DNA from 3 places in the Microbulbifer sp. ABF4_107 genome. Region 2 is predicted to be linked to each of the others. Evidence: predicted binding sites of a transcription regulator. Region 2 holds the regulator's gene; each other region holds the start of a gene.
The links. The regulator PhoB, encoded in region 2, activates phosphate uptake and scavenging genes when phosphate is short. The targets are predictions, from matches to a motif close to TGTCATAAANNTGTAACA.
Positions count from the first base shown of each region.

Region 1: ACYX4K_RS05660 (porin) is a predicted target of PhoB. The motif match lies at 2,012-2,029, and genes of this name have one in related genera.
Region 3: ACYX4K_RS10620 (substrate-binding domain-containing protein) is a predicted target of PhoB. The motif match lies at 1,597-1,614, and genes of this name have one in related genera.

Region 1 covers NZ_CM149983.1:1,381,700-1,384,977, forward strand. The annotation lists gene ACYX4K_RS05655 (M16 family metallopeptidase) at 1-785, opposite strand, end outside; gene ACYX4K_RS05660 (porin) at 1,006-1,938, opposite strand; gene ACYX4K_RS05665 (DNA internalization-related competence protein ComEC/Rec2) at 2,181-3,278, shown strand, end outside.
Region 2 covers NZ_CM149983.1:3,776,067-3,779,344, forward strand. The annotation lists gene phoR (phosphate regulon sensor histidine kinase PhoR) at 1-955, opposite strand, end outside; gene phoB (phosphate regulon transcriptional regulator PhoB) at 1,254-1,958, opposite strand; gene ubiA (4-hydroxybenzoate octaprenyltransferase) at 2,089-2,988, opposite strand; gene ACYX4K_RS15495 (chorismate--pyruvate lyase family protein) at 3,016-3,278, opposite strand, start outside.
Region 3 covers NZ_CM149983.1:2,562,410-2,565,687, forward strand. The annotation lists gene nagB-II (glucosamine-6-phosphate deaminase NagB-II) at 1-214, opposite strand, end outside; gene nagK (N-acetylglucosamine kinase) at 296-1,246, opposite strand; gene ACYX4K_RS10620 (substrate-binding domain-containing protein) at 1,785-3,101, shown strand; gene ACYX4K_RS10625 (DUF6279 family lipoprotein) at 3,151-3,278, shown strand, end outside.

The DNA of each region.
Region 1 (3,278 bases), 1.8 Mb from region 2:
TTGTCGACGTCGCCACCGATGGTGAGCACGGCGTTGTTTGGGCCGTACCAGCGCAGGAAGAAGCGTTTCAGGTCGTTCAGGTCGGCGCGGTCGAGATCCTCCATCCAGCCGATTACCGGCCAGGAATAGGGGTGGCCATCCGGGTAGGTGGCGGCGTACATGGTTTCCAGGGCGCGGCCGTAGGGGCGGTTATCGACGCGCTGGCCTCGTTCGTTCTTGACCGTTGCGCGCTGCACTTCAAACTTTTCCTGAGTGACCGCATCAAGGAACACCCCCATACGATCCGATTCCAGCCACAGCACGGTTTCCAACTGGTTGGCCGGTACCGTCTGGTAGTAGTTGGTGCGGTCGGTGTTGGTGGTGCCGTTCATGCTGCCACCGGCTTCGGTGATGATGCGGAAGTGTTCCTCGTCCGCCACATTGACAGAGCCCTGGAACATCATGTGTTCAAAGAAGTGGGCAAAGCCGGATCGACCCGGATCTTCTCGGTTGGAGCCTACGTGGTAGGTCACATCCACGTGCACCAGCGGGTCGGAGTTGTCTTCGTGCAGGACGACGGTGAGACCGTTGTCGAGTTTGTATTTGCTGTAGGGGATGGCGATCTCAGCACCTTCGCCATCAAAGGTCTCAACCAGGGAAATGCCGGCGGGTAAACTGGCTTGTTGTGCAGCCTCCGGAGACGCTTCGCTGGTGGCGGATGTCTGTGGGGATTCAGGATCGGCGCCCTTGCTGCAGGCTACCAGAAGTGCGGATGCGAAAATCAGTGCGATTTTTGTGCGATGCATGACGGTAGGAGACCTTTTTATTTTCAGAATCTCCGATCCTAGCACAGCTGGCTGATTATGCCGGGGCCTCGACATGGCTTGCGCCACTGATGCGCCGCGTCTGACGCAGTTTTCTTTTTTCCGTGCGCCAGTAAATGAGAAGGGGGCGCGACCCGTAGGTGGCGCCCCTTTCGAATGGAGACCGTATGGGGTCTCGCGGAGTGCTGAAAACCGTTCTGCCTCAGAACTTGAATTCAGTACCTACGCCAACGTAGCTACGTGCGTAACTGTCTGCAGCGGTTTCATCGGTGTAGAAGGTAAACACCTTGGCCGCTTTGGACAGCTTGTAGTCCAGGCCTAGGCTGAAAGTTTCTCCATCGGTTTTTACGATGTCAGACTGGCCGTATTGCGCTTTCGCAGTCCAGTTGTTGATCTTGTACGCTACGGAAGTCATCCAGCCGTCCTGTTTGCTGCTGTCTGCTTTTTCCTGTTCTTCGTACAGTCCGCCAACCTGCAGGTTGCCGAAATTGTATTGCGCGACAAGACGCGACACGTTCCAGTCGTTGGCCTCTACGTCCATATCGTAGGCGTAGGCCAGGTAAACACCGTTGTTATCGTAAGCAAATGCAACGGAAGTACCATTGTCGCGCGTGTCGATCAGTTCGCCGTCGTCATCGAGAATTTCTGCGTCTTTATTGCTGACGTAAGCTGCGGCAACATGGAAACCACCGAATGACGGAGTGGTGTACTGCAGGTTGTTGGATTCGCGGTTGTCGCTTTTGGTGATCAGGCTTTTGATGTCACCCTCAAGGTCGTTGAACAGATCCACTTTCTTTTGTGCGATTTTGAGCGGAGTATCGAACTTGCCGCCGATTACCTGGCCAAAGCCACCTTCGAGGCCGGCAAAGATATTGCGCTGGGTGAAGGTGTCACCTTCGCCATCCATGTTGACCTGGTATTCCATTTTGTAGATGCCCTTGATTCCGCTATCAAGGGGCAGCTCGCCTTTTACACCCAGGCGGGAGGCATTACTTTTCACATCGGTCGCTGCACCGTCACCTTCGTCGTTGGACTGGAAGGAGGCGTTGGCCTTACCGTAGAAGTCAAAAATTTCTGCGTTGGCGAAAGAGGGAAGTACGGCAACCAGCGCGAGCGACATGGCGGTCTTTTTCATGGGGGGCTCTCGTAATGTTTGTAAAAGAAGGAACGCTGTGTGTTCTTGAGTTGCGCGCAGTTTGCTGCGGAATTGTTACAAACATGTGAAAGATGAAAATAAAATGAATAAATTGTTACGGATCCGTGTGCGGTCTGACAGGTGTGTCAGTTAACGTTGGCCTGAAGTAGCGAAATTCCTCAGGGAAAGCCTTAAAAGGGGCGGGCTCAATAAGGACGGGCCTTAAAGGGGTAGAGATAACATTGGACGTTCGACCAAATCTCGTGGTGGGTCTCGGGGCCTGTGGGGCAGGTATCGGCCAGGTTGCGTTCTGGCCCGTTTTGCCGGGTTCCCGTGAATTGGTCGGTGCCATTTTGCTTGGTCTTCTGGCATTGGGCGTGGTGGCGATAGTTAGCGGTGCTATGCGTCGGGATTCGGGCCTGCCAGCTTCGCTGTTAACCAGAGTCTTTCTGCCATTTCTGGTTGGGACCTGTTGGGGGCTTTGGGCGAATCACCAGTCTCTGGAGCAGCGCCTGCCCGGAGACCTGCACGGCTCTGACCATACACTGGTGATACAAGTGGTTTCCCTGCCGCAAAGTGCACCGGCGGTTTCCTTTTTTGGCACACCTTCAAGCGCAACTCGCGGTTACCTGGATGCCCGCTTTCGCGCACGCGTCGTCGATGCAGAAGATCACCGCTTTCTCGACCGCAAGCTGCAGCTCGGCTGGTACCGGGTGGCGCCCGCGGATGCCGCGCGCCTTGAGGCCGGAAGCAGTTGGCAGATGCGCGTGCGGGTGAAGGAGCCCCGCGGCAGCGTTAATCCGCACACCTTCGACTACGAGGCTTGGCTGCTGGAGCAGGGGGTGTTTGCGACGGGTTATGTGCGCGATCGCGACTTGCAGCCGCAGTTTCTCGCCCGCGGGACGGGGATTGATCGAATGCGGGAAGAGATCCGTGGTCAGCTCGCGCAGGACGTGAGCGGGACGCAGCGATATCAGCAGGAGTCACTATTGCGCGCGCTGTTGCTAGGGGATCGCACGGGAATCAATGATCGGACCAGAAACCTTCTACAAAACACCGGCACCGCGCATTTATTGGCGATTTCTGGGCTGCATGTGGGGATGGTGGCGGTTTGCTTCTTTCTATTGGGCGGTGTGCTGGGACGTGTGGCCGGGGTGTCTGGTATCCGGTGGGGTGGTAACCCTCTGTATCTGGCTGGCGCGGCAGGTGTATTTGCAGCCCTCGGGTATACGCTGATCAGTGGTGCGCCGTTGTCTGCCCAGCGGGCGCTGGTGATGGTCGTCGTGGCGATGGCGGCCATAGTCCTGCGGCGGCGGTTGAATGGCCAGCTGGGGCTGACG
Region 2 (3,278 bases):
CCCCGGTAATCGTGCAGTCCTCATCGCAGGCCACAGAAATCTCATGCCGCTCACCGCTCAGTGAGCGGGCTTCGCCAGCCACCCGTTCCATCAGCTCGCGCACCGACACCCGGTCGCGCCCACTGTCGCGCTCGGATGTCTCCAGCCGCGCCAGCAACAGCAGATCGTTTACCAGACCGGTCATACGCACCGTCTGCTCACTCATCTGCCCCAGGGGCCTGTCCCAATTGCGCGGCGCCTGGCCACTCATCTGCAGCGTCTCCAGGTAACCCGCGATCACCGTCAGCGGTGTGCGCAGCTCGTGAGAAACATTCGCCACAAAATCCCGCCGCATCTGCTCCAGGTTATGCAGCCGGGTAATATCCCGCACAATCACCAGCGCTTCATCCTGACCGAAGCGCGTAACTTCCACCTGCAGAATCCGCGAATCATCCCCCGGCGCCGGCAGCGTAATCGGCTGCTGATTCGCCCGCTTGCCGCCGCTCATTCGCTCGTACATATGCTCGACAAAACGCGGGTCGCGCACAAAGTTGACCAACGGCTGGCCCGCATCGTCCGGCTGTAAACGCAACATTTGCCCGGCGGCAGGGTTCCACCACGCCAGATTGCCATCGTCCTCCAGCGCCACAATACCCTCGCGCAATGCACTGGTACTGTCCTGCACCCGCCGCAGCATCGCGTGGAGCTTCTGCTTCTCTTTGCGGTGGCGGCGCTGCATGCGGTAGAAATCGTCGGTGATATCCCCCCACACACCAAAATTCGTCGGCGCCGGGCCGCGGCGGCCGTTGGCGAGCCAGCGGTCAAATTGATTTTGTTGCCACAGCAACCAGAAAACATAGGCGGCAAGACCAGCGCACAGCGCCAGCCACCAGTGGCCGCTGGCAAAACCGAGAATGGTGGTGCCGAGGGCGATAATGATAAAGCGGGAAAACTCGCCAATACTGCGATCGAGCATGATGGTTTGGCCATCTTGTTTCAGGTAGGTAAACCCGGTAATAGGAAAAACTACCGAGGTTCTAAGCGAAGGTCGAGTGCCGGGTAGGCGTTTTTGAAAGCGTCGGCGACAGGGATGTCGCCGACGCAGCGTACAGGGAAGTATTCACAGCGGTTTAGCTGAGCACATCCGTGTGCTCAGCCCTACGGGCAGCTAAAGCTGCTGAAAATTGTTCCCGACAATTTTTTCAAAAACTTTTACCTGGTGCTCGGCCGCCACAGGACTCGCTACGGAGCCCTCTACAATTCTTGGGTGTAGGTTACACCCTTTCCGCGGTCTGTACAGAAAAGCGGTAGCCGGTGCCGCGCACGGTCTGGATGTAGCGCTCGTGGCCATCCACCGTCAGGGCCTTGCGCAGGCGACGGATGTGAACATCCACGGTGCGCTCTTCCACATACACGTTGCCACCCCACACATGGTCCAGCAACTGGGTGCGGGTATAAGCGCGCTCCTGATGGCTCAGGAAAAACGTCAGCAGGCGGAACTCGGTTGGACCCATATCCACCGGATTGCCATTGATCGTCACCCGGTGGCTGATCGGATCCAGCACCAGGCCACCCGCCGTCAGCGGCTCCTCCGGCGTGCTCGGGCCCGCGCGGCGCAACACCGCCTTCAGGCGTGCAACCAGCTCGCGCGGTGAAAACGGCTTGGTAATGTAATCGTCCGCACCGGTCTCCAGACCCTTGATCTTGTGATCTTCCTCACCCTTGGCAGTGAGCATGATGATCGGCAGAGAAGAAGTCAGCTCATCCCGCTTCAGGCGACGGGCCAACTCAACCCCGGAAACATCCGGCAGCATCCAGTCCAGCAGAATCAGATCCGGTTTCTCATCAATGACCAGCGCGTGGGCCGCCTGGGCATTTTCCGCCTCAAGACAACGGTAATCCGCCATCTCCAGTGCTACCCGTAACATATCCCGCACCGGGGCTTCGTCGTCGACTATGAGGATCGTCTTGCTGTGCATCTGCCTGCCATACCCTAACTGAAGTGATTGTCATTTAACTGACTATTCTAGAGTGGCCATTTAACGTCACTTTAGTGACAAAAATATGACAGCCGTACGGGAAGCGCGGCTTGCGGGTCGGTGTCTGCGCTTAATTCCACAGGTAGTGGGAAAATATGCCTGCAAACAGCGCCATACCCACCCAATTATTGTTCAGGAATGCCCTGAAGCAGGCTTCTCGTTGCCGTGCGCGAATCAGCCACTGCTGGTAGCAAAACAGCCCGGCAGCTACCGCAACACCGCCGTAATACAGGGGGCCCATATCCGCGCGCCCTCCCAGCATCAACAGAGCCAGGATCACCATGCCCTGCAGGCAGCCGGTCATCACCCGGTCCATGTCGCCGAACAGGATGGCAGTGGACTTCACCCCGATCTTCAGGTCGTCGTCCCGGTCCACCATGGCATAAAAGGTATCGTAGGCCACGGTCCACAGCAGGTTGGCGGTAAACAGCACCCAGGCCACCGCCGGTACCTCATCGGTGACCGCGGCAAATGCCATGGGGATTCCCATACTGAACGCCGCACCCAGCACCACCTGGGGCAGATGGGTGTAGCGTTTGGCAAAGGGATAACAGAAGGCCAGCGCCAGCGCCGGCAGCGACAGCAGAATGGTCAGCTTGTTGGTGGTGAGCACCAGTAAAAATGCCAGCAGCATCAGGCCGGCGAACAGCATCAGTGCGCCTTTCGGGGTGGCGGCGCCGGTGGCGAGGGGGCGCTGGTTGGTGCGCTTTACGTGGCCGTCGATGTTGCGGTCGGCGAAGTCGTTGATGGCACAGCCGGCGGCGCGGGTGAGAATCACACCCAGGGTAAACACTACAAACAGGTGCAGCCCCGGCCAGCCCTTTGCGGCAATCCACAGCGCGGCCCAGGTGGGCCAGAGCAACAGCAGCGAGCCGATGGGCCTGTCCAGCCGGGCCAGTTGCCAATAGGGCTGGATACTGGGCCAGTGCTGCGCGAAGCGCTGCTGGACTTGTTGGCGAATGGCTTGCATGGCAGTTCCCGTATTCTTCCTGTCTCTTCAGATCATTGGCGGTTTGTGGGGATTGAACCCGCTGAGGAAGGTCTCTGCAACCAGCAGGGGTTTGTCGTGCAGCCAGAAGGTGGAGCGGCGGCCCCAGGCGTGGGTTTCGCTCTGGTCCAGTTCCGCCAGCTGGCACTGGGAATTGCGCTTTAGCTGATTGAGGACGATGGGGCCACGGCGGATGTCCGGCTGGCTGAACAGGAGTTCGCCGAGGGGGCGGTTGTCGAGGCTGCGCAGGTAGCGGGATTTGCCGGCGAGGG
Region 3 (3,278 bases), 1.2 Mb from region 2:
ATACGCCAGCGTGGTCGGAAGATCCGCGACCAACGATCATTACAAAGCGCGGCGGCTTGCTGCGCAGGCGCTCGCCCAGCGCCTCCATGATCGGCGCGTTGTTCTGCAATTGTTCGGCAACTCGGCTCGGGGCTTCACGGGCCTCGGTTTCCATTACTGTCATCGCCATAGATGCATCCACCTTATTGGCCTCACCTGAGGTCACTGCGCTCATAAAATCTATCCGTAACTTTTTCTATCGTCGTCTTCCGACAACCTGTGTGTTCTAACGATTCGACGCTCTTATCCAAAGAGCTTATCCAAACAGCGCCTTGGCATCCGCCTCTTCCCGCGCTTTGGACTCACTGTCACCCAGTGCCGCAAGGGAGTGCTGGGCGAAGTAGGCGCAACCCAGCTCTGGCGGATCCAGCGGGTCGGAAACCCGCTCCGCCACATGGGGCTTGAGCCAGGGCTTGAGGCGCGGCGCCAGGCCGCCAATCATGGCCAGGCGCGGCGGCTTGCCTTCCATCAACTTGTCTGCGAGATCGCTGATATAAGCAGCACCATCGCGCATGATCGACGCAGCAATAGGACAGTTCGCCTCGGCGCACTCCACCAAAGGCACCGCCAGCTTGGCGTACTGACTGGAGGGCTTGCCCGCCATCATTTCAATAACATCGTAGGGATCGTCGGTCCCCAGCGCAGATTGCAGCTCGCCTTTCAGCGCTGAATCCTCCGCCAGACCTTCCATCGCCATTAACAGATATTTCACCGCTTCCATACCCAGCCAGGCACCACTGCCTTTGTCGCCGTGGGGGAAACCGTGGCCGCCGACAATCTCGCTGCGGCCATTGACCCAGGAGTAACCCACGGATCCGGTGCCGGCAATGATCACCGCGCCGTCACCACCGCGGTGCGCACCCAGACAGGCGGAGTGCTGATCGGTGGTGAGGAACATCTGTTTGAACGGGTGCGCCCAGGCATTCATCTCGTTATAAAGACGGGGCATATTGACCCCGGCCAGCCCCACACCAGCCACCAGCTCACCCAGAGTTTCCGCGGGCAGACCAGCGTCCGCCACCGCCAGTGCGGCAGAGCGCACGATGGAATCAATGGTTTGTGCATAACCGTGAAGGGGGTTCGCGGGCCCGGAGACACCGGTACCCAACAGGCGATTGCTGGTGTCGAATATAGAGGCGCGGCATTTACTGCCACCGCCATCGACGCCAATGAAAAGAATGTCCCTGCTGTCTCTCAAAGCAACCATCTAACCGGCCCCTAAGATTTTCTATTGTTATGTGTCCTTGCCGGATTCCCCACCGCATTCGCTGCGCCCCAGAGAAATCCGGCTGGGCGTCGCTGACGCCTCTGCCAATATGTGAGAAATACTACAAGACAAATGACAGCGTTGTCATGCCTTTTTTAAAAAAAAACCTGAAGGTTTCTCCCATTATATGCTGATTTTACGTGCCGTTTGGTGAAAAAAACGCCGACAAAGCCCCTCAGAGCCAGCCCTCCCGGACGCTCGAGCTCAAAAATCACCCAGCCATTTTTTCGCAGTGTCGGCAGTCCAATCCAGAGAACCTCCTCGCCACTCGCCGACCAGTTCAACCCGATTGCAATAAACCCGTCACACTTTTCTGCGATAAAGCGCGCGCCCGCGACGGACTGGATGCAATACAACGATCAACAAACAGCAACCGGACGGGCACTCGGAACAGTATTCAGAAGTGATAGGGGGCAGGATGAAACGCGTAAACGCGGGCAGGGGATCGAATTCAGGAATAATCGGCGCAAGATGGGTTGTGGCGCTATTGCTGCAACTGACTCTGGCTGCGGGCCTCATCGCTAGTGGCCAGGCCGCTGGCGCAGACCGTGATCGCGTGCTGTTCCGCCTGACTGGCTCCAACACCGTAGGCGCAGATCTGGCGCCCGCACTGGTAAAGCGATATCTGGAATCCCGGGGCGCCAGTGAGGTCAGTCAACGCTCGGAAGGCGAGAAACACTGGATTCACGCACGCCTGCAGGGTGAGCCTGTAGTTGTGCCCATCATCGCCCTGGGCTCCAGCACCGGCTTCAAGGCTTTGAACGGCGACACCGCCGATATCGGCATGGCATCTCGCCGCATCAAACCCAAAGAGGTAGATATGCTGGCGCGTTTCGGCGACTTCACAGGTCCACAGGCGGAGCATGTGATCGGCCTCGACGCCCTGGTGATTACCGTCCACAAAGACAACCCCATTAACCGCTTGAGCCTGGCGCAGCTGGCGCAGATTTACAGCGGAGAGATCCGCAACTGGCAACAACTGGGGGGACCGGACCTTCCGATACGCCCGCTGCACCGGGATATCGAGTCTGGCACCCGGGCTACCTTTGACGGGGAAGTCTTTGGCGGCAGCCGCCCGGCCAAAGGATTTGTATACGAGGTTTCCGGCAACCACGAAACCCGCGCACTGGTACAGCGGGATCGCGCGGCAATCGGCTATCTCCCGTTTGCCGACTCTGAAGGCATGCACAAGGTCGCGATCAAATCGGGGGAACTGGCCGCGGTGGTTCCAGACAGAGGCATTATTGCCACGGAAGACTTCCCCCTCACCCGTCGCCTGTACCTCTACCGCAATCCCGGGCGCTACAACCCACAGGTAGATGCCTTTCTGCACTTTGCGGAGTCCCACGCCGGGCAGCAAATCGTCGAGCAGATCGGCTTTATCAACCTGACCCCCGTGTCCCTGCAGATGGCGCCATACGCTAACGCGCCAGAGAGCTACCGCAAATTGATGGAGAACGGGTCGCGTCTCAGCATCTCCTTCCGATTTGCCGATGGCAGTACCGAGCTGGACAACCGCGCCCTGCGCGACCTGCACCGGTTACAGGACTTTATGGCGGAAAATGAAAACCGCGAATTATCGCTGACCCTGGTTGGCTTCTCAGATCGCAAATCCAATCAGAACATCTCCGACCTGATTTCCCGCTTCCGCGCACTCAAGGTACAGGGCGCACTGCTGCGGGATCACCAGATGGGAGACAGCCAGATCATGGCGGTTGGCGCCTTCGCACCACTGACTGGCGACAGCGAGCAGGGTCCGGTGAAAAACAGTCGGGTAGAAGTCTGGATCAATTGATCCACCGGTATCAATGCGGTGTAACCGGCGAGCAACTATATTTATCGCCATGAGCACCGCAACCTCCACAGGCGTTAACACGCGCACCGCCCTGCTGATAACCGCGGTAATACTGCTGTTATTCAGCGGTTGCTCCAGCATCCGCCTCGTCTATGGCCACCTGGATTGGTGGATGGA